4 regions of the Nonomuraea sp. NPDC049152 genome follow, and region 2 is predicted to be linked to each of the others. Evidence: riboswitches for the same ligand, from Rfam matches in the RefSeq annotation. Region 2 holds a riboswitch; each other region holds the start of a gene.
What was found. Region 2 has a riboswitch for cyclic di-AMP ahead of AB0B45_RS07530 (hypothetical protein). Riboswitches for the same ligand answer to the same signal wherever they lie in the genome.
Positions count from the first base shown of each region.

Region 1: linked by a shared signal. The riboswitch ahead of AB0B45_RS30850 (NlpC/P60 family protein) and the one ahead of AB0B45_RS07530 (hypothetical protein) in region 2 are both predicted to bind cyclic di-AMP.
Region 3: linked by a shared signal. The riboswitch ahead of AB0B45_RS01845 (C40 family peptidase) and the one ahead of AB0B45_RS07530 (hypothetical protein) in region 2 are both predicted to bind cyclic di-AMP.
Region 4: linked by a shared signal. The riboswitch ahead of AB0B45_RS13350 (CHAP domain-containing protein) and the one ahead of AB0B45_RS07530 (hypothetical protein) in region 2 are both predicted to bind cyclic di-AMP.

Region 1 covers NZ_JBEZDO010000019.1:134,918-142,180, reverse strand. The annotation lists gene AB0B45_RS30880 (type III pantothenate kinase) at 1-15, shown strand, start outside; gene AB0B45_RS30875 (hypothetical protein) at 56-553, opposite strand; gene lysX (bifunctional lysylphosphatidylglycerol synthetase/lysine--tRNA ligase LysX) at 699-2,180, shown strand; gene AB0B45_RS30865 (NADP-dependent oxidoreductase) at 2,277-3,206, opposite strand; gene AB0B45_RS30860 (helix-turn-helix domain-containing protein) at 3,294-3,713, shown strand; gene AB0B45_RS30855 (LuxR C-terminal-related transcriptional regulator) at 3,925-4,140, shown strand; gene AB0B45_RS30850 (NlpC/P60 family protein) at 4,215-5,258, opposite strand; cyclic di-AMP (ydaO/yuaA leader) riboswitch at 5,264-5,411, opposite strand; gene AB0B45_RS30845 (amino-acid N-acetyltransferase) at 5,686-6,255, shown strand; gene AB0B45_RS30840 (RDD family protein) at 6,342-7,263, shown strand, end outside.
Region 2 covers NZ_JBEZDO010000003.1:208,461-215,723, forward strand. The annotation lists gene AB0B45_RS07515 (hypothetical protein) at 1-454, shown strand, start outside; gene AB0B45_RS07520 (roadblock/LC7 domain-containing protein) at 484-855, shown strand; gene AB0B45_RS07525 (hypothetical protein) at 880-1,251, shown strand; cyclic di-AMP (ydaO/yuaA leader) riboswitch at 1,570-1,704, shown strand; gene AB0B45_RS07530 (hypothetical protein) at 1,863-2,732, shown strand; gene AB0B45_RS07535 (alpha/beta fold hydrolase) at 2,774-4,375, shown strand; gene AB0B45_RS07540 (helix-turn-helix domain-containing protein) at 4,455-4,814, opposite strand; gene AB0B45_RS07545 (NAD(P)H-binding protein) at 4,869-5,471, shown strand; gene AB0B45_RS07550 (DUF4032 domain-containing protein) at 5,465-6,670, opposite strand; gene AB0B45_RS07555 (DUF885 domain-containing protein) at 6,693-7,263, shown strand, end outside.
Region 3 covers NZ_JBEZDO010000001.1:384,099-391,361, reverse strand. The annotation lists gene AB0B45_RS01860 (NYN domain-containing protein) at 1-684, shown strand, start outside; gene AB0B45_RS01855 (NlpC/P60 family protein) at 792-1,742, shown strand; gene AB0B45_RS01850 (LysR family transcriptional regulator) at 1,706-2,611, opposite strand; cyclic di-AMP (ydaO/yuaA leader) riboswitch at 2,933-3,075, shown strand; gene AB0B45_RS01845 (C40 family peptidase) at 3,098-3,655, shown strand; gene AB0B45_RS01840 (hypothetical protein) at 3,726-4,541, shown strand; gene AB0B45_RS01835 (M48 family metallopeptidase) at 4,538-5,761, shown strand; gene AB0B45_RS01830 (glycosyltransferase family 4 protein) at 5,886-6,974, shown strand.
Region 4 covers NZ_JBEZDO010000006.1:16,723-23,985, reverse strand. The annotation lists gene AB0B45_RS13380 (alpha-2,8-polysialyltransferase family protein) at 1-675, shown strand, start outside; gene AB0B45_RS13375 (DUF6716 putative glycosyltransferase) at 804-1,973, opposite strand; gene AB0B45_RS13370 (hypothetical protein) at 1,970-2,938, opposite strand; gene AB0B45_RS13365 (aldo/keto reductase) at 3,008-3,832, shown strand; gene AB0B45_RS13360 (Gfo/Idh/MocA family oxidoreductase) at 3,925-4,884, shown strand; gene AB0B45_RS13355 (hypothetical protein) at 4,865-5,305, opposite strand; cyclic di-AMP (ydaO/yuaA leader) riboswitch at 5,436-5,570, shown strand; gene AB0B45_RS13350 (CHAP domain-containing protein) at 5,586-6,293, shown strand; gene AB0B45_RS13345 (hypothetical protein) at 6,453-6,575, shown strand; gene AB0B45_RS13340 (SDR family oxidoreductase) at 7,162-7,263, shown strand, end outside.

The DNA.
Region 1 (7,263 bases), on a different contig from region 2:
CGCAACACGACGTGAAGAAGGGCCCCCGCGGGAAGGGGCCCTTCTGTCCTGAGGGTCACACCTCTTCGGCGTCGTAGATGTCCCACCACTTGCCGCACTTGCTGACGTGGTGGCTGTAGGGGTCGTACTGGCAGACCTTGACGCGAAGCGCGTAGACGTCCTCCTCGTGGAACTGGAAGGACTTGGAGCCGGGGTAGCCGCAGTAGTAGCGGGAGTAGACCTGGTTCCAGTCGTACTCGTCGTCGGCCGCCTCGAACTTCACGAAGGCGCACTTGCCGCCGTGGCTGTACTTCCTGTTGTCCAGGTCGTAGAGCCGGCCCTTGACGTGCACCGAGTTGCCGTCCTCGTAGTCGCCCTCGACGCCGATCCAGCCGCTCGCCTTGGCGAGTCCGTACTTCGAGTAGTAGGGGCCCCAGTAGTCGTCGTAGTCGTAGCCGGAGGCGCTGGTGGTGAAGGAGGGGGAGGTCGAGGCGTTGGCGGTGGCGGGGAGCGACAGAGCCAGTGCGCCGGTGGCGGCCACTGCGAGGAAGCCTGTCGCGAGCTTCTTCATCATGATCTCTCCTTGAGCCCCACGGTTCCGGCTCCCTGCCGGATCCCCCCTGGGCTCTGTGTCTCATTGATAGCCCCGCCTGCTTGCACTCCCTTTGCAATAAGCTGACGAACTCTTGCATTGCGCCATATCGGTACCCTTTGGTGTTGTGAGCGACGAACTTCCCGAGCAGATGCGCATCCGGAGGGAGAAGCTCGACCGCCTTCGCGACGAGGGCGTCGACCCTTATCCGGTGACCTTTCCCCGTACGGCTACCAACGCCGAGATCAGGGAGAAATACCAGGGCCTCGACCCTGACACCGCGACCGGCGACAAGGTCGGAGTCGCGGGGCGCGTCATGCTCAACCGCATCGGCGGGAAGCTCTGCTTTGCCACCCTGCGTGACGGCGGCGGCGACCTGCAGGTCATGATCTCCCTCGACAAGGTCGGCGAGGAGTCGCTGGCCGCCTGGAAGCGCGACGTCGACCTCGGCGACCACGTCGGCATCGAGGGCGAGGTCATCACCTCTCGCCGCGGGGAGCTGTCCATCCTGGCCGACAGCTGGCAGATCACCTCCAAGTGCCTGCGCCCGCTGCCGGAGAAGCACGTCGGGCTCACCGATCCCGAGGCCCGGGTACGGCAGCGCTACGTCGACCTCATCGTCAACGACGAGGCGCGCAAGATGGCCCACATCCGCAGCGCCACGGTCCGCGCGGTGCGCGACTTCTGGCACGAGGAGGGCTACCTCGAGGTCGAGACCCCGATGCTGCAGCCGATCCACGGCGGCGCGGCGGCGCGTCCCTTCAAGACGCACATCAACGCCTACGACATGGATCTCTATCTCCGCATCGCGATCGAGCTCTATCTGAAGCGGCTCGTGGTCGGCGGCATCGAGAAGGTCTTCGAGATCAACCGCAACTTCCGCAACGAGGGCGCGGACTCCACGCACAACCCCGAGTTCACGATGCTCGAGGCCTACGGCACCTACCTCGACTACGACGATATGGCCGATCTGACGCAGCGGATGTACCAGAAGGCGGTCGTGGCCGCGCTGGACACCACCGTGGTCGTGCACGACGGCGTCGAGATCGACCTGGGCCTGGAGAGGTGGCCGCGGATCACGCTGTACGGCTCGGTCTCCTCGGCGCTGGGTGAGGAGATCACCACCGAGACCCCGCTCGACCAGATCAGGAAGCACGCCGACAAGCGCGACATCCACTGGGACCCGAAGTGGGGCCAGGGCAAGCTCGTCCAGGAGCTCTTCGAGGAGCTCGTCGAGCACACGCTGATCCAGCCGACGTTCGTCATGGACTACCCGCTGGAGACCTCGCCGCTGACCAGGCAGCACCGCGACAACCCGCTGCTCACCGAGAAGTGGGACCTGATCGGGTTCGGCACCGAGCTCGGCACGGCCTACTCCGAGCTGGTCGACCCGATCGAGCAGCGCCGCAGGCTCACCGAGCAGTCGGTGCTGGCCGCGGGGGGCGACCTCGAGGCGATGCAGCTCGACGAGGACTTCCTGCAGGCGCTCGAGTACGCGATGCCGCCGACGGGTGGCATGGGGGCGGGCATCGATCGGATGATCATGGCCTTCACCGGCAAGAACATCAGGGAGACGATCCTGTTCCCGCTGGTGAAGCCCACCCACTGACCCCACGGTGACGTCGGGCGCGGCGTGTCGCCGGCCGTTCTCCGCGAACGGCCGGCGTCGTGTTCTCGTGGGTCGAGCCGCTGGTGCCGTACCCGATCAAGGAGTCAGGACCAGGCGGCCGCGCAGGCCGCCGGCGGCGAGGCGGGCGTGCGCGTCGGCGGCCTTCTCCAACGGGTAGGTGCCGGCGACCCTGGCGGTGAGGCGGCCGAGGCCGGCCAGCCGCGAGATCTCGGCGAGTTGGCGCGGCTCCTCCCTGAAGAACACGGTCGTCACGTCCGTCCCGCGCAGCGCGACCGGCGCCACGCCCGCCGTCAGCGTGATGAACACGCCGCCGTCGCGCAGCGCGTTCAGCCCAGCCAGCCCGGTCACCGCGGCGTCGATCACGGCGTCGACCCCGTGAGGCACCCGCTCTCTGACCGCCTCGCCGAGGTCCTCATCCCGAGAGACGAACCACTCGGCGCCGAACCCTCGCACCAGTTCCTCGTCGTCCCTCCCCGCCGCGGCGACCACCCGCAGGCCCCGGGCGGCCGCCAGCTCCACCGCGAACCCGCCGACCGCACCGGCGGCGCCCGTGACGAGCACGGTCCGGCCCTGGTTCAGATTGGTCCTGTCGAGCGCCTGCCAAGCGGTCAGCGTGTTGAGCGGCAGTGTGGCCGCCTCGACCGCGGAGATCCCCTGCGGCGCGGGCGCGACCGCGTGGGCGTCGACCACCACGTACTCCGCCTGGGCCTTGGTCGGCAGTTCGAGCCGGCCGACGATGGCGATCACCTCCTGGCCGGGTGTGAAGGCGACGCCGTCGCCCACCTGGTCGATCACGCCTGCCGCGTCGAAGCCGAGCCCGTAGGAGTCGAGTTCGCGGGCGACGCCGTAGTCGGTGAGCGTTCCCGCCGCGACCGCGAGGTCGAACAGGTTCACACCCGCGGCCGCGACCTTGATCCGCACCTGGCCCTTCCCCGCCTGAGGGATCGGTGCGTCGATGAGCTCGGGAGAGCCTGACCCCCCGATGAGTGCACGCATTGTCGTCATGCCGCCGACGCTAGGGAGTGTTGCTCTCTTCTGGTAAGAAGGCACCTGGAAGTGCGTTACTCACCCGAGGGAGCTCCGTTGGCGACCATGACGGCGGCCGCGCGCCGCGCCGAGGCCAAGCAGGCCTATGACGCCTATATCGCCCAGTGCCCTTCAAGGAAGCTGCTCGACGCTCTTAGCGACAAATGGGTCAGTCTGGTGCTCACCGCTCTTGCCAATGGGTCGATGCGTTACAGCGATCTGGCCAGGATGGTGGCGGGCGTGAGTCAGAAGATGCTGACCCAGACACTTCGCGGGCTGGAAAGGGACGGTCTGGTCTCCAGAACGGTGACCGCGTCGGTGCCCGTGCGGGTCGATTATCGCCTCACACCACTCGGAACGAGCCTGTTGCCACTCATGGCAGCGATCAAGGAATGGGCCGAGAGTCACATCGAGGACGTCGAGCTCGCCCGCGAACGCTATGACGCCCAACTGGACGGCGAACAATCAGGGCGAAATTCCGGATAAGGACAGTTTCCTGTAAGGCGGTTGTGGATCGTTCTGCGCACCACGCGCCATCCGAGTTCTTCATATAGAAACGATCAAGTCAATAGCCGCCGTCAAGCGTCGAGCGAATCGACCTTGACGACCTTTCCCGTATGCGTTTACCGTCTGCGAGACGAGCGGCTTGCTCGGGCCGAGACGTCGCAGGGTTGTGCTGTTGGTGGGAGGGCTCCCGATGGATGTGCTCACCGACGACGGAGTCGTGCTGAGCCAGGATGACCTGGAACTCCTCGCGGAGTTGGCCAAGGGCGTCACGGTCGACCGCGTGGGCAGGACGCTGGAGATCAGCGGCCGCACGGTCCGTCGTCGCCTGCGCGTCATCTGCGACAGGATCGGCGTGGCCACGGCGATCGAGGCGGTGGCCTGGGCGGCGCGCCGAAGACTCATCTAGCCGACGCTGATCGGCGGCGCGGCCGGGTCGGTGGTGTGGACGGGTCCCGCCCAGTCGGCTGCGGACGGTCCCGTCTAGTCGGCGATGCGGACGGCTCCCGCGAACGGCCTGTTGCCGATCGCGGCGATCCGGACGACGTCGCCGGTCTGGGGCGCGTGCACCATCATCCCGCCGCCGAGGTAGATGCCCACGTGATGCAGGTCGCTGTAGAAGAAGACCAGGTCGCCGGGGCGCAGCTGCTCGCGCGTGATGTGGGTGCCGGCCGTCCACTGGTCGCCGGTGTAGTGCGGCAGGCTGATGCCGACGCGCTGGTAGGCGGCCATGACCAGCCCCGAGCAGTCGTAGGAGCCTGGACCCTCGGCACCCCACACGTACGGCTTGAGCTGCTGCGTCAGCGCCCACCGCGCGGCCTCCGCCGCCTTGCCGCTGCCGATGATCGGCAGGTTGACCCTGGTGGCGCGGGTGCCCGGCCGGCCGGCCTCGCCGATCGCCCTCTTGAACAGGCTGCTCTCGACCTTGGCCACCATCGAGGTGATCTTGTCGCGCTTGCCGCCGAGGTCGTCGACGAGCTTCTGGACCTCGGCCAGCCGCGTCTTGGCCGTCGCCTTGGCCTTCTCGGCGGCGGCGATGGAATCGGCGAGCGCCTTGACCTCCTGGCCCTGCTGCTGGTTGAGGGCGAAGGAGGTGGCGGCGGCGTCGAGGAAGGCGTCAGGGTCGGCCGAGTTGGCGAAGGCGAGCCCGTCGGTGAGGCCGCCGGACATGTAGGTGCTCTCGGCCAGGAGGGTGGCCCGCGCCCGCTTGGCGGCCAGGTCGGCCTCGCTGGTGGCCAGGATCTTCTTGGCGTTGTCCGCGGACTTCTTGACGCTCTTGAGCTTCTCGCGCTGGCCGTTGTACTGCTCGGTGAGCGTCTCGATGTCGTTGTGGAGCTTCTCGACGCGCTTGGAGAGCTCCTTGAGCGACGGCTTGGGATCGGCAGTGGCCGAGCCCAGAGGCGTGGTGAGGGCCAGCACGGCCATCGCGGCGCCCACGATCGCGAACCGTTTCCTGTAGGAACCCGGTTCGTGGGGGCGGGCGTGCTCGCCCGCGGACTTCCCCTCGCGGATGCGCCTGCGCTTCACCAACCAGCTCCTCTCGTAGTCGCCGACCGGGTTAGCTGACGGGTTCGGGCCGGAGCAGCCCTACCGAGCGCGAGCTCGGACTCACCCCTTGACGGCTGGTGGCCGCCGGCGGGTCCCCGGCTCCCCGTGTGGGGGATTAGGCGTGTCTCCACGCCTGGCGCGTGGGGGACATCGTCGGTGGACACTAGTGCAAGCAAGGTTCGTGCTCAACCAGAACTGCCAATCCAGTAGAGGAAGCGCATCCGAAGGATCACGGGCAGATCACACAAAAGGCCGATCGACCAGGAGGTTGCAAAGCCTTTACTGAGATTCACGATGGTTTGTCGGGCTTGTCGTGCAGAGATGCGGACTGTGCTCGCCTCGCTACAGAGCGCCATGTGACGGCAGTTAAGGATGGGCCGAAACGGGCTAGGTACGCTGAAGGGCCATGGAGCAGGTCGTCGAGCGCGCAATGCAGGACACCGAGATCGTCGTACGGCGAGCCCGCACGCCGGACGTCAGGTCGATCAGGCGCCTGGTCGACATCTACGCGGGAGCGGGCCGAAAGCTGCTGGAAAAAGCCACGGTCACGCTGTACGAGGATGTCCAGGAGTTCTGGGTCGCCGAGCGCGGCGGCCAGGTCGTCGGCTGCGGCGCGCTCCACGTGCTCTGGGAGGATCTCGCCGAAATTCGCACGGTCGCCGTGGACCCCGCGGTCAAAGGTTCAGGTATCGGTCACCGTATTGTTACCGCGCTGGTGAGAACGGCCCGCGACCTGGGGCTTCGGAGGGTCTTCTGCCTGACGTTCGAGGTCGACTTCTTCACCCGGCATGGCTTCGTCCCGATCCAGGGAACTCCGGTATCGCCCGAGGTCTACGCCGAGTTGCTGGCCTCCTACGACGAGGGTGTGGCCGAGTTTCTCGACCTCGAGCACGTCAAGCCCAACACCCTTGGCAACACCAGGATGCTGCTCCATCTGGAAGCAGTTGACTATGGCGTTGACCAAGAGGAAAGGTGATTGTTGATACTCATGTCGATACGTTGGGCAACAGCAAGCATGTGTCCTGACATGTGCCACATGCGCCATCGAAGCGAGGTGACACGGTGAGCACCGGACAGCCGCCGTATCCGCAGGATCAACCTGATGAGAATTCCGGATACGGTCAGCAGAACGCAGGACGCCCGGGCGAGCAGCCCGATCCTGACGTGACGATCGTCGGCTACCGCCAGGACGGCGGCGGCTACGGTCAGCCGTCACAGGCGCAGCAGCCCGACTACGGTCAGCAGCAGGGCTACGGCCAGCAGCAGCAGGGGTACGGCCAGCAGGGCTACAGCCAGCCCGGCTACGGTCAGCAGCAGGGCTACGGCCAGCAGGCCGCGTCCTCGGGCCAGCAGCCCGGCTACGGCCAGCAGCAGCCTCCCTATGGCCAGCAGCCCTCCTCCTCGGGGCAGCAGCCCTCCTACGGGCAGCCGGACTACGGCCAGCAGCCCGGCTACGGACAGCAGCAGCCCTCCTACGGCCAGCAGCCCGGCTACGGCCAGCAGCAGCCCTCCTCCAGCCAGCAGCCCGGCTACGGCCAGCCGGACTACGGTCAGCAGCAGGGGTACGGCCAGCAGGCCTCCTCGGGCCAGCCGCCGGAGTACGGTCAATCCGGCTCCGGCCAGCAGCCGGAGTACGGTCAGCCCGGCTATGGCCAGCAGCCCGGCTACGGCCAGCCCGCGTCCGGTCAGCAGCCTGGCTATGGCCAGCAGCAGCCCTCCTACGGCCAGCAGCCCGGTTACGGTCAGCAGCCCCAGCAGGGCTACGGTCAGCAGGGCCAGTCGCAGCCCGGCTACGGCCAGCAGTCGCCCTACGGCCAGCAGCAGCCCTACGCCCAGCCCGGCTACGGCCAGCAGCAGCAGCCCGCCTACGGGCAGCCCGGCTACGGCCAGCCGTACGGGGCTCCGGCCGGAGTGCAGCCGCCGGGCGCGCCCGCCCCGCTCGCCGAGTGGTGGCAGCGTCTGGTCGCCCGCATCGTCGACGGCG
Region 2 (7,263 bases):
CCACTGGTACTTCGAGGTCGAGGAGATCGTCCGCGAGTGCGGGCGGAGGAGGGCTCAGTTGGCGGGGATCTGGCCGTCGGCCGAGGTGGACACCGCGCCTGTGGCGCCGGTCAGGCGGCTGCCGGGCCACCGCGTCGTGCTGAACGACCTGCAGTGGGAGATCCTCGTCCACGCCGACCGCGCGACCACCCCGCTGGAGCTGGCCATGAAGCTCGGCAGGCCCGGCTACTCGACGCTGGTGGCCGTACGGCGGCTGGCGGCGGCGGGCCTGCTCGCGCGCCCGGAGGGTACGGCGCCGCCGCCACTGCCCAGGCGGCTCGGCCGGACCGAGGAGCCGGGGCCGCGCCCCAACCTCGACGCTCCGACCCTGCCGCTCGGGCCCGTGGTGACCGCGGACCCGACCGACATCAACCTGCTGATCCGGCTGAAGAAGGCGCTGGAGGAGCTGTCGTGAGGTTCCCCTCACTCAGAAGGAGGCCACCGATGGAGCTGCGGGACGAGGTGCTGAGAGAGATGGTCCTCCTGCGTGAACGCACACCCGACGTGAGCGGGAGCATCGCCTGCAGCGTGGACGGGCTGACCATCGCCAGCGACCTGACGGGCGGCAACGTCGAGCAGACGGCGGCGCTCTCTGCCGCGCTGCTCGCGCTCAGCAAACGCATGGCCGTCATAGCGGGCAAGGGCGCCCTGGAGGAAACCCTCATCTCGGGCACCGCGGGCTTCGCCGCCTTCTACGCGGCCGGCCCCACGATCGTCCTCACGGTCCTGGCTGACCCGGGTACCAATCTCGGGCTGCTGCGGCTGGAGGGTCGCAAGACGGCGGCGAGCGTCGCCGCCATCGCATCGCGAAAGTGACTCACATCCACACGGAGGAAACGCATGGCCAGCATGGACGTCTCCCTCAAGGAGATGATGGCGATCGACGGTGCTCTCGGCGCCGTCGTGGTCGACTACGGCAGCGGCATGGCGCTGGGCGCCCTGGGCGGCTCCAAGGACCTGGACCTGCAGGTGGCGGCCGCGGGCAACACCGAGGTCGTCAAGGCCAAGATGCGCACGATGGACTCCCTCGGCCTCAAGGACGTCATCGAGGACATCCTCATCACGCTGACGGGGCAGTACCACATCATCAGGCCGATGACCGGCAGGGGCGGCAAGGGACTGTTCCTTTACCTCGCCCTGGACCGCGGCAGGGCCAACCTCGCGATGGCGCGGCACCAGATGCGCTCGATCGAGGAGAAGCTCGAAGTCTGACGGACCGCGCCCCGTGTCCGCGGCGCGGCGGACACGGGGCGTGCCGTGGGACCTGGGCGCGCCCCCTCGCGCCGTGACGATTCCGGCGTTCTACCATGACTCATTCAAGATTCTTGTCTACTGATCGAATTACTGCGCTGAACCCCACGAAACCCGTTGATTCGCAGGGGTTTTCGTGTCTTCTGCGCCTGTCGATTCATGACGATAAAGGGTAGATCTTCTTTCCGATTCATGGGCTTGCTTTTGCCTTTGGGGTGTTTTGCCCATAGAGTCCATTACGTGACCGACCGGTGACCGTGCTCTTCACAAGGGAGAGCAGGCTGGTTGGCGCCGAATCCCGCGAACGCGGGAACCGGGGACCCATCTCATTGGGGTGAATCCGGCTCTGTGCCGGTAGGGCATCTCCACGCCCGAACCCGTCAGCTAACCCGGTAGGCGAGATGGAGAGGACCACACTCGTGCACTATCACCCCCTGAACTGAGCGGCGCTTTCTTCCCCCGCTTCTTCGCGCTCCCTCTGCGTAGCGACTGTCAGGCCCATGCCCGGCTACGCCTTTGCCTGATCTTCATTTGAGCGCGGACTGCCCATTTCCCCCGCACAAAGGACTTTCATGACCCGCCGCTTCGGCATGCGCGTTTCCGCCCTGCTCGCTACCACCGCTCTCACCGTCGGTTCCGGCGCCGCCGCCGCTTTCGCCGAGCCGACGGGGCCCGACATCTCCCAGGTCACCCAGCAGCGCGCCCTCCTTCAGGGGGCCACCACCGCCTCCTACTACTGGGATGACGCCTCCGGCCGCGCCGGAGACACCGGCCTGCCCGCGAGCGGTATCCCGATGCGCAAGGGTCTGGTCGCCAGCCCGAGCTGGCCCCTCATGACCGAGGGCTACGTCCTCTACAAGGGCAAGAAGGCCCCGTTCTTCGTCGGCGACCGCGGTCCCGGCAACCCCTCGAACAACGGCATCATGCTCGACCTCGATGCCAAGACCTTCGCCGAGCTCACCGGCGGCAGGTTCAACTCCGACACGCTGGGCGTGGACGGCATCGGCGGCGAGGGCCACATCAAGGTCCAGTACGTCGTCACCAAATGGGGCAACGGCCCGGGCAAGAAGAACCAGCCCGTCGCCTTCTCCACCGGCGCGTGGAGCCGCAAGGACACGAACCCGGCCAAGCCGCCGGTCGACCTTCTCGCCCTGGCGAAGAAGAAGAAGGCCGAGGAGGCCGAGGAGGCCAAGAAGGCCGAGGCCAAGAAGGTCGCCGCGCTGAAGGTCGCGGAAGCGGAGAAGTCGGAAGAGGCGCAGGGCGGCGCGTCCGTCGAGCCCGCCTCGTACGACTCGGGCGCCACCACCACGGCCGCCCGTACCGTGACCAAGGACGAGGACGGCCACACCGGAACGGCTCTCGCCCTCATCGGCGGTCTGGCGATCGTCGGCGGCGTCGGCTACCTGGGCCGCGGCCACCTGCGCAAGGTCATCTCCCGCTAGCCTCTTGCCGTCACCCGAAACAGAATGGAATTCTGTTTCGCATGACGCTCATGGCGCACGCCAACGGTATCGAGATCTCCTACGACACCTTCGGCATCCCCCGTGACAGGCCCCTCCTGCTGATCATGGGGCTCGGCTCCCAGCTGGTCCACTGGGACGACGAGTTCTGCGAACTGCTCGCAGAGAGGGGCCACCACGTTGTCAGATTCGACAACCGCGACGTGGGGCTCTCCACCCACTTCCCGGAGGCGGGGGTCCCCTCCCTCGCCCCAGGCTCGGCGGCGCCGTACCTGCTGAGCGACATGGCCGACGACGCGGCCGGCCTGATGGACGCGCTCGGCTGGCCCGCGGCCCACGTGCTGGGCGTCTCGATGGGCGGCATGATCGCCCAGGCGCTCGCCATCGCGCATCCCGACAGGGTGCTCACGCTCACCTCCATCATGTCGACGCCGAGCCCCGAGGCGGGCCCGCCCACCCCCGAGGCGATGGCCGCGCTGTTCTCCCCTCCCGCGCCCGACAGGCAGACCGCGATCGAGCGGGCCCTCGAGGTCTGGTCGGTGATCGGCTCGCCCGGCTACGAGCTCGACCGCGAGCGCGTCGCGAAGCTCACGGGGCTGGCATACGACCGCGGTTACGATCCCGCGGGAACCACCAGGCAGCTGGCCGCCGTCCTGGCCTCGGGCGACCGTACCGAGGAGTTGACGCGGCTGCGGGTGCCCACGCTGGTCGTCCACGGCGAGGCCGACGCGCTGGTGCAGGTCTCCGGCGGCAGGGCCACGGCCGCCGCGATCCCCGGCGCGCGCCTGCTCACCTTCCCCGGCATGGGCACGACCTGCCCCGCCCGCTATGGGAGCAGATCATGGACGCGATCACAGATCTTCAAGAGCGCTCTTCAGTCGCCGCAGCAGACTGAGGTCGGCCGGCTCGTGCCGCACCTCGGTGCCGGGGGGCCTGGCGACGCGCTTGGGCAGCCCCGGCGCTCGCCTGGGCTTGACCAGGAGATCGGCCGCCGCCAGCTCCCGTACGGCCAGCAGCACCGTGTACGCCGTCCTGTCCAGCCGCCTGGCCAGTTGGAGCGGCGTCGCGTCGCCGTCGGCGTGGACCAGCACCTCCCACTGGCGGTCGGTGAGCGTGACACGCTCACCGGGCAGGCGGGGGACCGGGACCACCGGCGCGGCGTCGAGCTCGTCCGAGGGCCAGACGTCGTCCAGCTCCGTGCTCCTCCGCCCGCACTCGGCGATGAGCTCGTCGACCTCGAAGTGCCAGTGCGGGCCCAGCCAGTGGCGCTCGCTCGGCTGGAACTTGGGCCTGGTGTTGTCGATCCCGAACAGCACGAGCGCGGCGTCGAGCACGGCCCTGCGCAGGTTGTCGGCCAGTTCCTCCCGCGTCAGCAGGCCCTCGCCGAACAGCGGCTCGCCGCCCTCGCGCCGGGCCACGGCCCGATCCATGTCGGCGAGGTTCACCCGCCCGCCGCCGGTGAGCAGTTCCTCGATGCCCGGCGTCTCGGCGCTCTCCATGTAGGTCACCTTGCCTTCGAGCAGGTAGACCACGCCGGATCTGCCCACGCGCAGGGCCCCGGACGAGCACACGCCCGCCAGCCCGGTGAGGAGGCTTTCCAGCGGACGCACCGAGCCAGGCTATGAAGGCTTGAGCCGGACCGGAAGAGACCGGTGATGGATATCTTCATCCCGGGCGGAGAAAAGCTGTCCCGCGTAGGACAGATCACCCTGTGTGATCGGCGGCCTCTCTGCTGCTGAGGATCCTGTCGATGTTGCTCTCCGCCCATTGGGCGACGGCGGCGACCGGCTGGTGCAACGAGTGGCCGAGATCGGTGAGCGTGTACTCGACCCTGGGCGGCACCTCGGCGTAGACCTTCCTGGTCAGCAGCCCGTCGTACTCCATGGCGCGCAGCGTCTGGGTCAGCACCTTCGGGGTGACGCCGCCGACGCGGTCGCGCAGCTCCGTGAAGCGCATCGAGCCCTTGGCGAGGCTCAGCAGGACAAGCACCGACCATTTGTCGCCGATGCGGTCGAGAACCAGCCGGGTCGGGCAGTTCGGGTCGAAGGCATCGCCAGTATCCATGAGGTACCTATAGCACGATGAAGTAACCAGTATCAAATGGATACCATTGGCGGCATGAAGATCCTTCTTTTCGGCGCGACCGGCATGATCGGTCAGCGCATCGCGGCAGAGCTGGGCAATCGCGGTCACGAGGTCACCGGCGTCAGCAGGTCGGGCCCGGTCAAGGGCGACGTCACGCAGGCGGGCGAGCTCGCCAAGGGCCACGACGTGGTGATCTCCGCGATCGCACCGCCGCGCGACGGCTCCGAGCCCGAGGCGCCCTTCCTCGCCGCCACCAGGGCGCTGATCGACGGCGTGCGCGAGGCGCGCGTCAGGCGGCTGATCACCGTGGGCGGCGCGGGCGGCCTCGAGGTGGCGCCCGGCCTCGACCTCGTCGACACGCCCGACTTCCCGGCGATCTACAAAAAGGAGTCCCTGTCCCAGCGGTCCGCTCTCGCGCTCTACCGGGAGACCGCCGACCTCGACTGGACCTACGTCGCTCCCGCCGTGGTCATCGAGCCGGGCGAGCGGACCGGCTCCTACCGCGTCGGCGGCGACCAGGTGCTCACCGACGAGCAGGGCAACAGCTTCATCAGCGCCGAGGACTACGCCGTGGCCATCGCCGACGAGGTGGAGAAGGCCGAGCACGTACGGCGCAGGTTCACCGTCGCCTACTGAGGCTCGTCGGGAAGCAGGGCCTTCTCGTCGGGCTTGTGCACCAGGACGGTGTCGACGTACGACCGGACGGCGGCCGGGAGCCCCACATCGCTCCCGGCCTTCTCCGACAGGAACCAGCGGTGGTCGAGCACCTCGTGGAAGAGCTGCGCGGGCTCCAGCTTGCGCCGCAGCGCGTCGGGGATGGCCTCTATCGTCGGCTGGAAGACCTCGGCCAGCCACCTGTGCGCCACGATCGCCTCGTCCTCGTGGCGCAGGCCCTTGGCCACGCGGAAGCCGTCGAGGTCGTTCAGCAGCCGCCGAGCCTGGTTCTCCTCGGTGTCGAGGCCGGTCAGGCGAAGCAGCCTGCGCTGGTGGTGCCCCGCGTCGACGACCTTGGGCCGCACGATGAGCCGCCCGGTGCCGACCTTGCGGCGCACCATCATCTCGGCCACGTCGAAGCCGAGCAGGTTGAGGCGGCGGATGCGGTTCTCCACCTTGTGCCAGTCGACCTCCTCGATGATCTCGTCCTGGGTGATCTCCTCCCAGAGCCGGTGGTAGCGCGCGGTGATCTGCTCGGCGGTGTCGTACGGGTCGACCGAGGGATGCAACAGCCCTCCTGCCTCGAGGTCGAGCATCTCGCCGAACAGGTTGGTGTAGGCGACCTCGATGTCCTGCAGCCGCTGACCCTCGCTGATCATCGGGTGCATCTCGCCCGTCTCCGCGTCGACCAGGTAGGCGGCGAAGGCACCCGCGTCCCTGCGGAACAGCGTGTTCGACAGCGAGCAGTCGCCCCAGTAGAAGCCGGTCAGGTGCAGCCGCACCAGCAGGACGGCCAGCGCGTCCAGCAGCCGGGTGAGGGTGTCGGGGCGCAGCGTTCCCGACATGACGGCCCGGTAGGGGAGCGAGAACTGCAGGTGCCTGGTGATGAGCGCGGAGTCGAGCCCCTCCTCCCTGCCCGTCACGTAGGCCACGGGCTCCACGGCAGGCGCGTCGAGCCTGGCCAGATCCCACAGCAGCTTGTACTCCCGCTTGGCGTAGCGCTCGCTGATTTCCTTGATCGCGTACACCTTCCCGCCGAGCCGCGCGAAGCGCACGACGTGGCGGGAGATACCGCGCGGCAGGTCCACCAGGTGACGGGCCGGCCACTCTTCGAGAGGGAGCTCCCATGGGAGCCTGATGAGGTCGGGGTCGCCGAGGGCGCCGGTGATCTGTAGCGGCATTTGACCAGGATATGGTGCCGACGTGGACGAGTTTCTGACCTGGTACTTCACACGCAACCCCATCACCGCCACGCTCCTCGGCGCCGACGGCTACGACAGGACGCTCGGCGACCACTCAGCGGAGGGTCTGCTCGCCTACGAGCGCGAGCAGGCCGCATGGCTGGACCGCTTCGCGACGTGGGAGACCCCCACGCTCGACGACGAGATCGACCGCGACCTGGCCGTCTCCCACCTGCGCGGCGAGCTGGCGCTGGCCACGTGGCCGTGGTGGCGCAGGGACCCCACCGCCTACCTCGCCTCCATCTTCTCCTCGCTGTTCGTGCCGTTCCAGCGGGCGCTCAAGCCCGAGCACGAGCTGGTCGAGGCGGCGGTCGCGCAGCTCGGCGAGGTGCCGGGCGTGCTGGCGGCCTGCCGTACCAACCTCGACCCCGACCTGGCGGCCGACCTGCAGGTGCAGCGCGCACTCGGCCAGGCCCGCACGGCCAGGGGGCTGATCACCCGCACCATCCCCGCGATGATCGCCGACGAGCCGGCGCGCGCCAGGTTCGCCGCGGCGGCCGAGCCCGTCGCGGACGTCTTCGATGACTTCGTCA
Region 3 (7,263 bases), on a different contig from region 2:
GCGGGGGAGTCGGAGCTGCGGCGGATGAAGGAGCGCCTGGCCGACGTCGAGCGGCAGCTCGAAGCCTCGCGCAGGGCCGCTCGCGAGGGCCGCAGCATCGAGGACGCCAGGATCAGGGTGCTGCTCGACGCGCTCCAGGACGCCTCGGCCGGGCTGCGCAGGGAGCTGGCGCTGCCCACCACGATCAGCAGGCCCGCCGACTCGGTCGCCGCCGTCGCCCCCGGCGCGCCCACCGTGCGGGGAGTGCCCGCCAGAGCGCTGGCCGACGACGACCCGCAGCTGCTCGACCAGCTGCTGGCGCTGCCGCAGGTCCACCTGATCATCGACGGCTACAACGTGACCAAGACCGGGTACGGCACGCTCACCCTCGCCGACCAGCGCAACCGGCTGATGACCGGCCTCGGCGGCCTGGTCGCCCAGACCAGGGTCGAGGTGACCGTGGTCTTCGACGGCGCGGAGCTCAACGCGCCCGTGCAGGTCGTGGCGCCGCGCGGCGTGCGGGTGATGTTCAGCGCGCCCGGCGAGATCGCCGACGACCTGATCCGCCAGCTCGTCAGGGCCGAGCCGCAGGGCAGGGCGATCGCGGTGGTCTCCTCCGACCGCGAGGTGGCCGAGTCGGTACGCAGGATGGGCGCGCGGCCCGTGCAGTCGGCGCTGCTCCTGCGCCGACTTGGCCGAGCCTAGGTCACGAATTGGGCGACATTTTGAGCTCGTAGGCAACGCTTCTGTACTATTTCGCCCCAGGCGTGATCACTGGGAGGCGTGTCGCTGTGAGGTTTGGCCGGATACCGGTGGCTGCGGGTCTCGCGATAGGGGCTCTTCTTCTGCCTCTGGACGGCGCGGTCGCCGATCCCAAACCAACGATCGCGCAGGCGAAGGCCAAGCTCGAGAAGCTCAACGACAAGGCCGACAAGGTCGTCGACAGGTACAACACGGCCACGGAGAAGTACAAGAAGGCCAAGAAGAGCTTCACCGGCCTCAACAACAGATACAAGAGCAAGCTGGCCAAGGTGGCGGGCCTGCGGGCCGAGGTCGTCGGCATGGCGGTCAACGCCTACCAGGGCGCCGACATAATCTCGTGGACCTCGATGCTGAGCGACGCCGACCCCACGGCGACCCTCGGTGGCATGGCGCTCATGGACCAGATGACGGCCGAGCGGGCGCAGACCCTCGCCGCCTTCGACGAGGAGAACCGCCAGCTCAAGGCCGACAAGGAGCAGGCCCAGGGCGCGCTCACCGAGGCGGACAAGCTGCGCGACGACGTCAAGTCGGAGAAGGACAAGATCCTCGAACTGGTCAAGGAGCAGGAGAAGCTGCTGCGCAAGCTCGGCGCCTACAAGGTGGGCAACCCGAACAGCACCGGCCTCAAGTACACCGGCTCCGCCTCAGGCAACGCCGCCTCCGTGCTCAGCTTCGCCTACGCGCAGATCGGCAAGCCGTACCAGTACGGCGGGACGGGACCCGGCGGCTGGGACTGCTCGGGCCTGACGCAGGCCTCGTGGCGGGCAGGCGGCGTGTCGCTGCCGCGCACGACCTGGGAGCAGTGGGCGTGGGGCGCCAAGCGCAGGGTCTCCCTCGACTCGTTGCAGCCCGGCGACCTCATCTTCAGCTCCGGTCTCGGACACGTGGGCATCTACGCGGGCGGCGGCAAGATCGTGCACGCGCCCCAGACGGGTGACGTCGTGAAGGTCGTCCCGATGTCCTCCTACGGCGGGCGGCTCGTCGGCGCCATCCGCCCGTAGTTCTCGCTCAACTCGCGCAGCACCCCCAGGTAGGCGCTCACTGCGGGCGGGCGGCCCGGCGAAGGCAGGAAGACCGCGCTGATCCGCCTGGCGGGCAGCCGCGGCGACGGCTCCACCAGCCTGATGTCGGCGCGTACGGCCCTGCCCGCGATCGACGGGTAGAGCATCACGCCGACGCCTGCCGCCACCAGGCCCTGACGGCCGTTCCAGTCGTCGCACAGGTGGTTGACCCTCGGCGCGCCGCCCATCGCGGCCGCCAGCTCCGCGATCGGGCCCAGGCAGTCGGGGTGGGTGCCGTCGACCCATGGCTCGGCGGCCAGGTCGGCCAGCCGTACGCGCTCGGCCGCCGCCAGCGGATGCCCGGCGGGCAGGGCGACCAGCAGCTCGTCCTCGAACAGGTCGAGCACCTCGAGCCCCGGCTCGGGCGCGCGATCCCACGAGGTGCGCAGGGCGACGTCGATCGTGCCCTCCAGCAGGCCCTCGCCGCCGACGGTGAGGGAGAGCTCGACGGCTGGGCGCGCCGCGGCGAAGCGGCGGAAGCTCTCGGGCACGAACCAGGTGGCCGCGCTGGGGAAGGCGGCGACCCTGACGCTGCCTGCCTCCGCCGTGGTGAAGGCCCGCAACCTGGTCTCGAACAGGCTCATCCCGTTGAGCACGGCCTCGGCCTGCTCGAGGGCCGCCAGGCCCGCCTCGGTCGGCTGGACGCCTCTGGGACGGCGGTGGAAGAGCGTGACGCCGACGCGGCGTTCGAGCGTGGCGATCTGCCTCGAGACGGCGGGCTGGGTCATTGACAGGGCCTCGGCCGCTCCCGAGAACGAGCCGCGCCGTCCGACCTCCAGCAGGACGCGCAACGCCCACCCATCAAGCATGCGAAGGCCCTCTTTTCGCTGATGTTACGGGTGTGACTGAAGTGACAGATGGGACCTGACAAGTCGGCATTTATGCAAGTGTGAGTAGGGTCACATTCGAATAACGAAACACTTCGTGGAGCAGCGGATCCTGTTCTGACAAGTATGGGTTAGTGATCTTGACATCTTTACTCCGGCTTTGCCTGCCGTTGGGCATCCGGGTACCTTCTCGCTTCGCGGCGACCAAGCCATGGCGCAGGCAACGTCCACCGGCCCCGATGTGGCCGGTGTGCACGCATAAAGATCCGCTGGTCGCCGCGCCGAGCCCCCAGACAGGCGTGCGCGGTCGACCTGCCGAGTCCGTGCGGCATGGAGCACGGAGCCGGGGAACCACGTTCCTGGGGTGAATCCGGCCTGAAGGCCGGAAGGGCGACTTCCACGCCCGAACCCGTCAGCTAACCCGGTAGGCATTCGTGGAAGTCCCAAGGAGACGTTCTGTCTACCCCCTTGAAGAAAACCCGTCTGTCCTGCCTTGCCCTGAGCGGCGTCGTGGCGGCGATGGGAGGAGTCGTCCTCCACGCACCCACGGCACAGGCGACCGTGACCGTGAAGGCGGTGACCGCCGTGAGAACGGTGAGCGCCGTGAAGACGGCCGCGGCGTCGACGTCCAAGGCGAAGCGGCAGACCAGAACCGCTCGGCAGAGGGTGAAGGCCACCAAGGCCGTCACCATGGCGAGAAGGCAGCTCGGCGACCCCTACCGCTTCGGCGGCACGGGACCGGGCGCCTTCGACTGCTCAGGACTGGTCCAGTACGCCTGGGCCAAGGCCGGCATCAAGATCCCGCGCGTGACGTACAGCCAGTACGCACGCATCAAGAAGAAGGTCACGTGGAGCAACCTCAAGCCAGGTGACCTGATGTTCTTTCGCGGGAAGGGCCACGTGGGCATGTTCGTCGGCCACGGCCGGATGATCCACTCGCCGAGCACAGGCAAGACCGTGCGGATCGAGAAGCTCAACGGCTGGCGCAAGGCCTCCTTCGCCGGCGCGGTTCGCCCCGGCGCCTAGCCGGACGTCCAGAGCCCCGTCCATCCCCCCTCGGACGGGGCTCTGGCCTGTCCGGGCTAGCATCGCAGCCGTGGTGACCCGCAGAACGCTGCTGGCGGCCGCGCTGGCCTGCCCGGTGATCTGCACGGTGGCGGGGTCGGCGGGGCGGTGGCTGCCGCCCGCGGCCAGAGGACTGTGGGAGTCGGGCGTCACCGTGGCGTACGGCAAGCGCTCGCTCGTCGTCGGCCACCACGCCGAGGCCGCCCTCCTCCGCGACCTCGCCTCCAGGGCCGACACGGCGGCACTCACCGTCTCCACCGTCCTGCGGCGTGCCGTACGGCCGCTGGTGTTGATGCCCTCGACCACCGCGGAGGCGGCCGCGCTCGCGGGCACGGGACCCGTGGAAGGTCTCGCCGCGCTGGCCTCGGCGGGCCGCGTGATCGTCCTGCCCGGCGCCTTCGCGCGGCTGACGCCTGTCGGCCGCGACGTCGTCCTCACCCACGAGCTCACCCACGTGGCCGCCGGAGCCGAAGGCCGGCCGGTGTGGCTGCGGGAGGGCTTCGCCGACTACGTCGGCTACCTGCGCTCCGGGCTCGGCACGCCGGTCGCGGCGGCGGAGCTGACGGCCGAGGCACGCGCGGGCCGGCTCCCCTCCTCGCTGCCCGCCGACGCCGACTTCGCGCCGGGCTCGCCACGGCTCGCACAGGTCTACCAGGAGGCGTGGCTGGCCTGCCGCCTGATCGCCACCAGGTACGGCAGGCAGGCGCTCGTCGACCTCTACTATCGGGCTGCCGGAAAGGATCTCGGCCAGGCGCTGGAGCCACTGGGCCTGTCGGTCCGCACGCTCGCCGCGCACTGGCGGGAGTATGTCCGGAACGAGCTGACCGACGTGGGGGGAAACCGATGAGGTGGCTGGACCGGCGGGCGGGCATCGCGCTGGTGGTGCTCGGAGTGGCGATCCTCGCGGTCGTGGCGCTCACCACGCCATGGGACCTCATGCGGGACGGTCCCTCCGTACCACCCGATCCCGCACGGGACTTCACCGCCGCCCAGATCGCCCGTTCCCGCGCCTTCGACGCGGCCACCAGCGCGCCCGCCTACCTGTCGCTCGGGCTGACCATCGTGTTCGCGGGGCTGCTCGTGGCCACGCCCCTCGGCGAGCGCCTGCTCGGCAGCCTCAGGGGGCCGTGGTGGCTGCGGGTCATCCTCGGCGTCGTCGTGCTGACCGCCGTCGTCGAGCTGCTGCGCTGGCCGCTCGGCGTCTGGTACGAGACCGAGCTGCGCGCCTTCGGGCTCTCCACCCAGAACTGGGGGAGCTGGACGGGCGACAGACTGAAGGGCATCGGCGTGCGCGTGGCGCTGCTGTCCGTCATCGTGCTGGTGATCGTCGGTCTGGCCAGGCGCTTCAAGAGCTGGTGGGTGCCCGCGGCCGTCGGCGCGTTCGTGCTGACGGTGGGCGCCTCGTTCATCTATCCCATCGTCTTCGAGCCGCTCTTCAACGACTTCACCTCGATGCCCGCGGGACAACTGCGTACCGACCTGCTCGACCTGGCCGAGCGCGCCGACGTACCCGTCGAGGACGTGCTCGTCGCCGACGCCTCCCGCAGGACCACCGCGCTGAACGCCTACGTGTCGGGGTTCGGCGCCACGCGCAGGATCGTCGTCTACGACACGCTGCTCGCCGCGCCGGAGAAGGAGGTGGAGCTGATCATCGCGCACGAGCTGGGGCACGCCAAGTACAACGACGTGCTCAACGGCACGCTCGTGGGCGGGCTCGGCGCCGCCTTCGGGGTGGTGCTGCTGTTCTGCCTGGCTCCGCTGTGGCGGCGGCCGCTCTCGGATCCGCTGACGGTAGGCGCCATCATGGGCTTCCTGTCGCTGGCGACCGTGCTGTCGGGGCCTGCCCAGAACGTCGTCAGCCGTCAGATCGAGGCCAGAGCCGACCTGCACGCGCTCGACCTCACCCGAGACCCTGAGACGTTCATCTCCATGCAAAAGCGGCTTGCCATTACCAACATTTCGGACTTGTCGCCTGATGTCGTGGAATATGTGCTTTATGCCTCGCACCCGACCGCACCGCAGCGCATCGCCATGGCCCGCTCATGGGAGCTCATGAACGCCCCGTGAGCGGGCCCGGTCCCGTGACCACGGTTCTCCCTGTGACCAGGGCTCTTCGTGTGACCATGGTTCGTTCCGCACGCGGGATTTCCCGCCTTGTCCTCGGGTTCGGCCCGGCGGCCAGGGTTCGCCCATGACCAGGGTCCTCGTCGTCACGAACGACTTCCCTCCCCGGCCGGGCGGCATCCAGTCGTTCGTGCACGGGCTCGCGCTCCGCACCCCCTCCGTCCTCGTCTACGCCTCACGGTGGCGCGGCTGTGAGGAGTTCGACCGGCGGCAGCCGTACCCGGTCGTCAGGCACCCCACCTCACTCATGCTTCCCACGGTGGCCGTGGCTCGAAGGGCGGCCAGGCTCGTGGCCGCCCACCGCGCCGACACCGTCGTCTTCGGCGCCGCCGCCCCGCTCGGCCTCCTCGCCCCCAGCCTGCGCGCCGCCGGAGCGCGCAGGATCGTCATGCTCACCCACGGGCACGAGTCCTCGCCGCTCTTCCGCCCGCTGATGCGGCGGATCGGTGCCCACGCCGACGTGGTCACCTACCTGGGGTCCTACACCCACGCCAGGCTCGCAGGGGTGGTGCCTCCCGCCAAGCTCGTACGGCTCACGCCAGGCGTCGACCCGTCCCTCTTCCACCCGTCGGTGGATGCAGCGGACCTGCGGCGGTCGCTCGGACTCGACAGCAGGCCCGTCGCGGTGTGCGTGTCCAGGCTCGTGCCACGCAAAGGACAGGACCAACTGATCAGGGCGTGGCCACTGGTGCTGAGGGCCGTCCCCTCCGCGGTGCTGCTCATCGTGGGCGGCGGGCCCGACCGCCGTCGGCTGGCCCGCATGGCCGCGCCCCTCGGGGAGTCGGTGCGGTTCACCGGGGTCGTGCCTCCTTCGCTGCTTCCCTCGTACTACGCGGTGGGCGACGTCTTCGCCATGCCGTGCAGGACACGGCTGGGCGGGATCGACGTCGAGGGGCTGGGGATCGTGTTCCTCGAAGCCTCCGCGACCGGACTGCCCGTCGTCGCGGGCGCGTCCGGTGGGGCTCCCGACGCGGTGCGGCACGGGGAGACCGGGCTCGTGGTCGACGGCAGGTCGGTGGACGAGGTGGCGGGGGCGCTGATCGACCTGCTGGGCGATCCCGAACGGGCCAGGAAGATGGGGGAGCGGGGCAGGGAGTGGGTGTCGAGCGAATGGGACTGGCAGCACGTCGCCTCCCGCTTCCGCACCCTCCTGTGACCGCTCCACCTCACCGGACCTTCGAGGCTGCCCCGGGTGAATCGCGGACCGGACGGGGCCTGCGCGGCATCGAGATCGAAGGGATCCTGCTCGATGCACGGGAATGGGCGCGTTGGATAGGGAACGGCCGGCCTGCTGGAAGGCGGTCCATCCGGTGGGACGTGCCGAGTGGGGTCGCAAGGCGGCTGCCGGAGGAGACACGTGGCCTGGTCGCTCGATATTGGTCGAGTGTGACGGGTCCGAGGGGCTCGGTCGGGTTGGTCCGGTGGAGGGGGTGGGTCCGGGGGGC
Region 4 (7,263 bases), on a different contig from region 2:
ATGGCGGGCGAGGCGATGATCCTCGGCCAGTACCTGTCGTCCCTCGACATCGTCACTCCCGAGGAGGAGCACGGACTGCACGAGGCGATGCTGCGCGGGCTCGTCGCGCGCGGGCACAGCAGCGTGGTGTTCAAGCCGCACCCCGCCGCCGGTCGCCGTCACACGCAGTTGCTGCGGGCCAGCGCCGACAAACTCGGCGTACGGCTCGTCGTGGCGGGCGAGAGCGTGCCGGCCGAGGTGTGCTTCGCGGCGCTGCGGCCCTCGCTGGTCGTGGGCTGCTTCTCGACCGGGCTGGTGACGGCTTCGCGCTACTTCGGGCTCGAGGTGGCGGCGCACGGGACGTCGATGGTGCTGGAGCGGCTCTCGCCGTACGAGAACAGCAACAGGATCCCGGTGACGGTCGTCGACGCGCTGCTGCCCCAGCTGGCCGCCGACGGGTCGCTGGACTCGCCGCCGCCGGTGGACATCTCCGACCTGGTGCGGGCGGTGGGGTACTGCATGCAGAGCGAGACCTATCCCGAGCTGCGCCCGGTCGCGGAGTCGTTCATCGGCGAGCACGGCGTCGGCCGGTACTTCAAGCGGCAGCGGCTGGGGGCGATCGGGCTCCTGCCGGAGGGGGAACGGCCGGGCACGCTGAGCCGTATCCGCCGCCGCCTGTCCCGCACCCTCGGCTGACCCGCCCCCGTCCCCTCCACCGCGAGGCGGGAGACCGCGCCACGTCCGGTCTCCCGCCTCGCGCGGTGGAGGCGAGAGAGCGGGCGTGGTGCGGTGCGGGACCCGTCTCGGTCGGGCACGCGCTGGGGTCAGGTGAACGACCTGATGTAGCGGCGGACCCTGCGCTTGGCGCGGTAGCCGGCCCGCAGCACCTGGGGCGGCACCTCCACCCGCAGGCGGGCGCGACGTCGCGCGGCCACGTGTTCGGGCCCGTCGAGCAGGGAGCGCGCCGGCATGCGCGGCCCGATGACCAGCGCGGTGAGCAGCGCCACCCAGTCGCTGCGGCCGGCGGGGTGGAAGTAGTTCTCCGCGCACCACTCGGGCGACGGCGAGCGGAACGCGCCGCCGGCCACCTCGTCGAGCGTGCCGAGGACGCCGCTGCCCTCGAACACCAGGTTGATCATCTCGGCGCTCACCCCGAAGTCCGACAGGACCAGCAGCGGCACCTCTTGAGCGATCGCCTCCAAGGCGGCGGTGGAGCTGACGGTCACGAACCCCGCGGCCTGGGCCAGGTGCTCGTGCATCGGTCCTGCCGCGAACCTGACCGCCCCTTCGAGGCCGAGCTCCCGCCACAGCCGCTGGTAGTGGTAGCGCTCGTTGTGCGTCTGCCGCTCGTCCTCCAGTGCCCGCAGCTTGACCACGACGTCGAGGTCGGGCCGGGCGGCGGCGAGCGCGGCCAGGGAACGCAGGATCAGCTCGCGGTCCTCGCGCCGCCCCGGCACCTTGGCCTGGGTGGCGAAGACCACGCGGTCGCCGCCGTCGACAGTGGGGACGTCGCGCAGGAAGGGCAGCCTGGCCAGGCCGAGCGCGCCGCCGCCGCCGAGGCGTGCGGCCAGCTCACCGAACTCGGCGACCTCCCTGCCGCTGTGGACGACGAACAGGTCGCAGCCGCTGCGGAACAGCCACGCCTTCTCCGTCGCCGGCACCGAGATGCCGGGCAGCCCGGTGACGAAGACCGGCCTGGGCCGCAGGCCGTCGAACACCTCGGCGACCAGCACGTCCACGACGGGGCCCGTGCACGCCACGAGGATCGCGTCGGGACGTATCCGCTCCGCCGTACGCCTGAGTGCTCTGGCCGACAGGACGGGGACGGCCGAGGCCCTGGTCCCCGCGACCGCGGCGGCGATCTGCTCGGGCGAGGGGGTGATCGGGGTGCGCACGACCGCCAGCTCCGTCACGCAGTCGGGAGGCAGGTCGTCCAGGAGGCTGGCCGCCCACTTCAGGTACGAGTCGGAATCGGCCAGGGCCAGGACCTTCAACTGGGCACTCCCGTGAACATCTGCAGGTGGGAACGGAGGGAAGGCGCCGCGCGGCTGGTCCACCAGTCGTCGGGCACGTGCACGGGCTCGACGGCGACGCCGCGCGGGGAGAGCAGCACCCGCAGCGAGCTGATCGCGGTCGAGGGAAGGCTGACCACGCGCTGCCCGGCGGACAGGCCGCGCAGCGTCAGCTCGGCGGGGACGCCGGGGGCGTGGACGGTGATGCCCGGCCGCTCACGGATGATGGCCAGGTCGACGGGGTCCTCGCGGCGGTGCGGGTAGTAGGCCAGCGGCTCCTCCGCGGCCAGCCCCGTCAGCCAGCGCAGGTAGTGCTCGCGGTGCACCAGCCCGTTCCTGACCAGGGAGGTGCCGAGCACGACGGTCCGCTCGGAGGGGCCCGGCGCGCTCATCGGCTGCTCACGCAGCCAGGCGAAGTCATGGCGCTCCAGCCCGACGCCCGCCTGCCGGACGGCCTCTGCCAGCCCGCCTTCCACGGGAAGGGCGGTGAAGACCGACAGCGCGCCCTTGCGGGCGGTGCCGCGCAGCCTGCGAGCGGCCAACAGGCCGAGGGTGTTCCGCCACGTGCTCGGGGTGGCGCGGGCCCGAAGCAGCGGCTTGACGGGGCGGGCCGACAGCAGTTCGAGCAGCCTGATGGTGGCCAGGCCGTCGTCGACGATCACGACGCGGCCCGGACGGATCGTGACCCAGCGCAGCTGGACCCTCCCGGAGAAGGCGTCGCCGACGGCGTTGAGCCTGCGGGGCATGCGCTCGCTGGGCTGGGCGAGCTCGAGCCCCTCTGGCAGGTCGAGCCTGACCAGCTCACGCCTGGTGGCCGCCAGCGGGCGCAGCCCGGCGCGCGGCACCACCAGCGTCCGGTCTCCCAGCAGCCCGGCGTGGTGGGCCTCGACGGCGCAGAGCATCTGTAGTGGCGACTCCACCCAGGCCACGGATTCCTGTTCGTTCACGACACGCGCAACGCTAGGACGCCCACTCGAAGCGCCAGCTAACGCGGAGTGAACAATGGAGGCATGAACATGAACTCGCTGCTGCTCAACACCGACGGTGTTCAGATACCGCAACTCGGCTTCGGCGTCTGGCAGGTCCCCGACGACGAGGCGGAGCGAGCCGTGTCCAGCGCGATCGAGGCCGGCTATACCAGCATCGACACCGCCAAGCTGTACTACAACGAGGAGGGGGTCGGCCGCGCGATCGCCCGCTCGGGCGTGCCGCGCGAGAAACTGTTCATCACCACCAAGCTGTGGAACGACGAGCACGACAAGGCCGAGGCGGCCTTCGAGACGAGCCTGTCGAAGCTGGGCCTCGACCATCTCGACCTCTACCTCATCCACTGGCCCGTCCCCGCGCAGGACAAGTACGTCCAGGCGTGGAAGTCGATGGAGCGGCTCTACAAGGACGGCAAGGTCCGCGCGATCGGCGTCTCGAACTTCACGATCGAGACCCTCGAGCGGCTGATGAACGAGACCGAGATCATCCCGTCGATCAACCAGATCGAGCTCCACCCCAACTTCCCCCAGGCCGAGCTGCGCGCCTTCCACGAGGCCAACGGCATCCTGACCGAGGCGTGGAGCCCGCTCGGCCAGGGCAGAGGGCTGCTCGACGACCCCGCGCTGGCCACGCTGGGCCACAAGCACGGCAAGTCGCCGGCCCAGGTCGTGCTGCGCTGGCACATCCAGCTCGGCAACGTGGTGATCCCCAAGTCGGTCACCCCTTCGCGGATCAGGGAGAACATCGACGTCTTCGACTTCACCCTCGACGCGGAGGACATGGCGGCGATCGGCGCGCTGAACAAGGGCACGCGCCTCGGCCCCGACCCCGCCACCTTCAACTGGATGGGCTGAACCGCCCACCGGGTACGGCCTGCGCCCCCAGGCGCGGGCCGTACGCGTGTCCGAGGTGATGGGAAGATCGATCGCCGACAGAGAGGACTCTCATGCGTGACTTGGGTTGGGGAATCGCGGCCACCGGCGGGATCGCCAGGACGGTCGGCGCGGTGATCGCGGCGGAGCCCGGCATGCGGGTGGCCGCGGTGGGCTCCCGCGACCAGGGCAGGGCGGCCGAGCTGGCGGCGACGCTCGGCGCGGACTCGGCCTACGGCTCCTACGCGCGGCTGTGCCAGGACCCGGCCGTGGACGTGGTCTACGTGGCCACGCCGCACGCGCAGCACCTGGAGGTGGCCGAGGCGGCCATCGCGGCGGGCAAGGCGGTGCTGTGTGAGAAACCTCTCACCGCGAGCCTGGCCGACGCCGAGCGGATGGTGGAGCTGGCCAGGCAGGCGGGCGTGTTCCTCATGGAGGCCATGTGGATGCGCTTCAACCCGCTGATCAGGGGGCTGCTGGCCGAGGAGCGGTTCGGGGCGCTGCGCTCGGTGCACGCGTCGTTCGGGTTCGTCATGCCGTACGAGGAACGGCATCGGCTGTGGGACCCGGCGCTCGGTGGCGGAGTCCTGCTCGACCTGGGGATCTACCCGTTCGGGTTGGCGCAGCTCCTGCTCGGCGAGCCGGCTGAGACGCATCTCACAGGTTCGCTCGGTCCCTCGGGCGTGGACGCCGAGGTGGGGGCGCTGCTGACCTACGAGGGCGGGGCACGGGCGCTGCTCGACACGTCGTTGCTCAGCCCGCTGGCCAACACCGCGACCGTGGTGGGGACGGGGCTGCGGGCCGACATCGCCGCGCCGTTCTGGGCGCCGCAGCGGATCCTGTTGTCCGGGCCGGGCGTGGAGCCTGAGGAACTCGTCCTCGACCCCGCCATGAACGGCTATGCCGAGGAGGTGCGCGAGGTGCGCCTGGCGCTGGCCGAGGGCAGGACGGAGAGCGCGATCATGCCGCTGGACGAGAGCCTGGCGATGATGCGGATGCTGGAGGACGCGCGGATCAGGCTAGGCGCTCGTTAGCGCGGGCGGCGGCCTCCTCGTGCCCTGAGCCCGCGGCCATGCGGAAGTGGGCCCGTGCCCGCGCGGAGCGGCCCTCCCTGTCCTCCAGCAGGCCCAGGTTGAACATGGCGCGCGGGGCCGCTTCCGCGTGGCCCGATTCGATGGCCTTGCTGTACCAGCGGCGCGCCGCATCGGTGTTCCCGCAGCAGTCCTCCAGGACGCCGAGGTTGAACATCGCCCTGGGCGTGGCGGCTCTGCCGTACCAGTGGCGGGCCTCGTCGAGATGACCGCTCTCGTCCTCGATCAGCGCCAGGTTGAAGGCCGCCCGCTGGGCGGCCGCCGGATGACCGGATTCGACCGCCAGCAGATACCATCGCCGGGCTTCGTCCGGACGGTGTCCGTCTTCCAGCAGCCCCCTGTTGAACAGGTCCTGTGGCGACATGACCCGACCGTAGATGATCGCCAGACCTTTATCAATTTGTAAGCTACTTGCCTCATGTATTACCTTAGGCTCACTCAAGGCATAAACCGGGCAATCCGGACATAGCCAGACATTGCAATCATCACAGGTTCACCTGTGACCGCTGAATCCGCTCCATGCGGAACCGGGGACCCAATCTCTCTGGGGTGAATCGGCACACCGTGCCGTAGGGCAGCTTCGCGTCCGAACCCGTCAGCTAACCCGGTAAGCGGCAGGAAGCTAGCAAGGAGTTCCCCTTCTTATGGCAAAGCACAGCCGTAGCCGTGCCCCGAAGCTCAACTACGCGCATGCCGCGCTCGGCGCAGTCGTCATCGCCGGCTCGCTCGTACCCAGCCACATCGCCCAGGCCGACAAGCTCCCGCTTGCCGACGGCCCGCGCGTGGCCGCCCTCGCCAACGCTCCCAAGGAGGACGCGGGCAAGGTCAGCACCACCAGCACGACCCAGGCCAAGGCCATGCCGTCCGCCGCCGCCGTCCTCGCCGAGGCCAAGAAGCAGATCGGCATCAGGGAGAACTCCGCCGGCGGTGGCACCAAGTTCCAGAACTGGTACGTCAACTCGCAGCGCGCCAGGGAGACCGTCGCCAGGGACGGCGGCAACGTCCGCGCCTACGCCAACGCCGCGTGGTGCGCGATGTTCGTCTCCTGGGTCGGCGAGCAGACCGGCGCCCGCCCCCAGGTCGGCTGGGACGCCTACACCGTGGCCCACGCCAAGTGGTTCAAGGCCAACAAGCGCTGGGGCCAGACGCCCAAGCCCGGAGCGGTCGTCTTCTTCTCCTGGAGCGGCAGCAAGGCCCTCGACGACATCAACCACGTCGGTTTCGTCCAGAAGGGCAACGGCGACGGCACGATCACCACGGTCGAGGGCAACACCGGCAACGGAGCGGTCGAGGAGCGCGTCCGTCCGACCTCGCAGGTCGTCGGGTACGGCTACCCCAACTACTCCAGCTGACAATCCGTTCACACCCCCCAGGCCCCGTTGCCAGGATGGCCCGTTGACCGATACACGATTCAGCGGGCGCGTCCCTTCGGTGACCGGGGCCCACCACGGGGTCGGATCCGCCGCCGCCAAGCCCTCGCCGGGCAGGCGGACAGCCTGAAGGCCGACCTCATGGATCCCACCGCGACCACCCCCCTGTTCCACCACGCGGAGAAGGTGTTCGGTCCCGTCGAGCCCCTGGTGAACAACGCCGGCGGACGGATGCGGAACACCTTCCTTCCCGACACCCCCTGACGCCTACGGCCGCCTGGCTCCGTGTTCACGAGACACACGCCCGGCAACTCGCCGTGGCCGCCATGGCGTCCGCCCTGCCGATCGCAGAGTTCACGCGGGCGACCTGGCCAGACCCACCAGGCAGGGGCAGCGGGACCTGACCAGAACCGCCAGACACGGCACCGCCACCTGGCGGGACCGCCAGATAGGGCGGCCTCCTCATCGGCCCGACGTCCGGTGGCCCCTGGGCTTCATCCCCGACCGAGGTCTCCGAGGCTCGCCCAACGGTGCCGCCCGCGTTCCGGAGCCATCGACCCACGAGGCGGCGACACCCCCGGCCCCCAAACCACCCCCCGCTCCCCCAAGCAAGCCACCCCCGGTCTCCAAACCACCCCTCGGGCGCCCTCCCCCTTGCCACGCCCTTCAGCCCGCGAGCCTCTCAGCCCGGCAAGCCCTTCGGCCCGGCAAGCCCCTCAGCCCGGTGAACTCCTCAGCCGGTGAAGTCCTGGGCCGGTGAGCCGTCGGTGAGCGTACGGTGAGCCGCCGCCGCGACTGTTGAGCCATCGCTGGATCCGCCGAGGACCAGCCAACTGAGCGAGGAGCGGAGATGGACGTTCTGACCGGCAAGACAGCGCTGGTGACGGGTGGATCGCGGGGAATCGGCCGGGCGGTCGCGCTGCGGCTGGCCGCCGAGGGCGCCCTGGTCGCC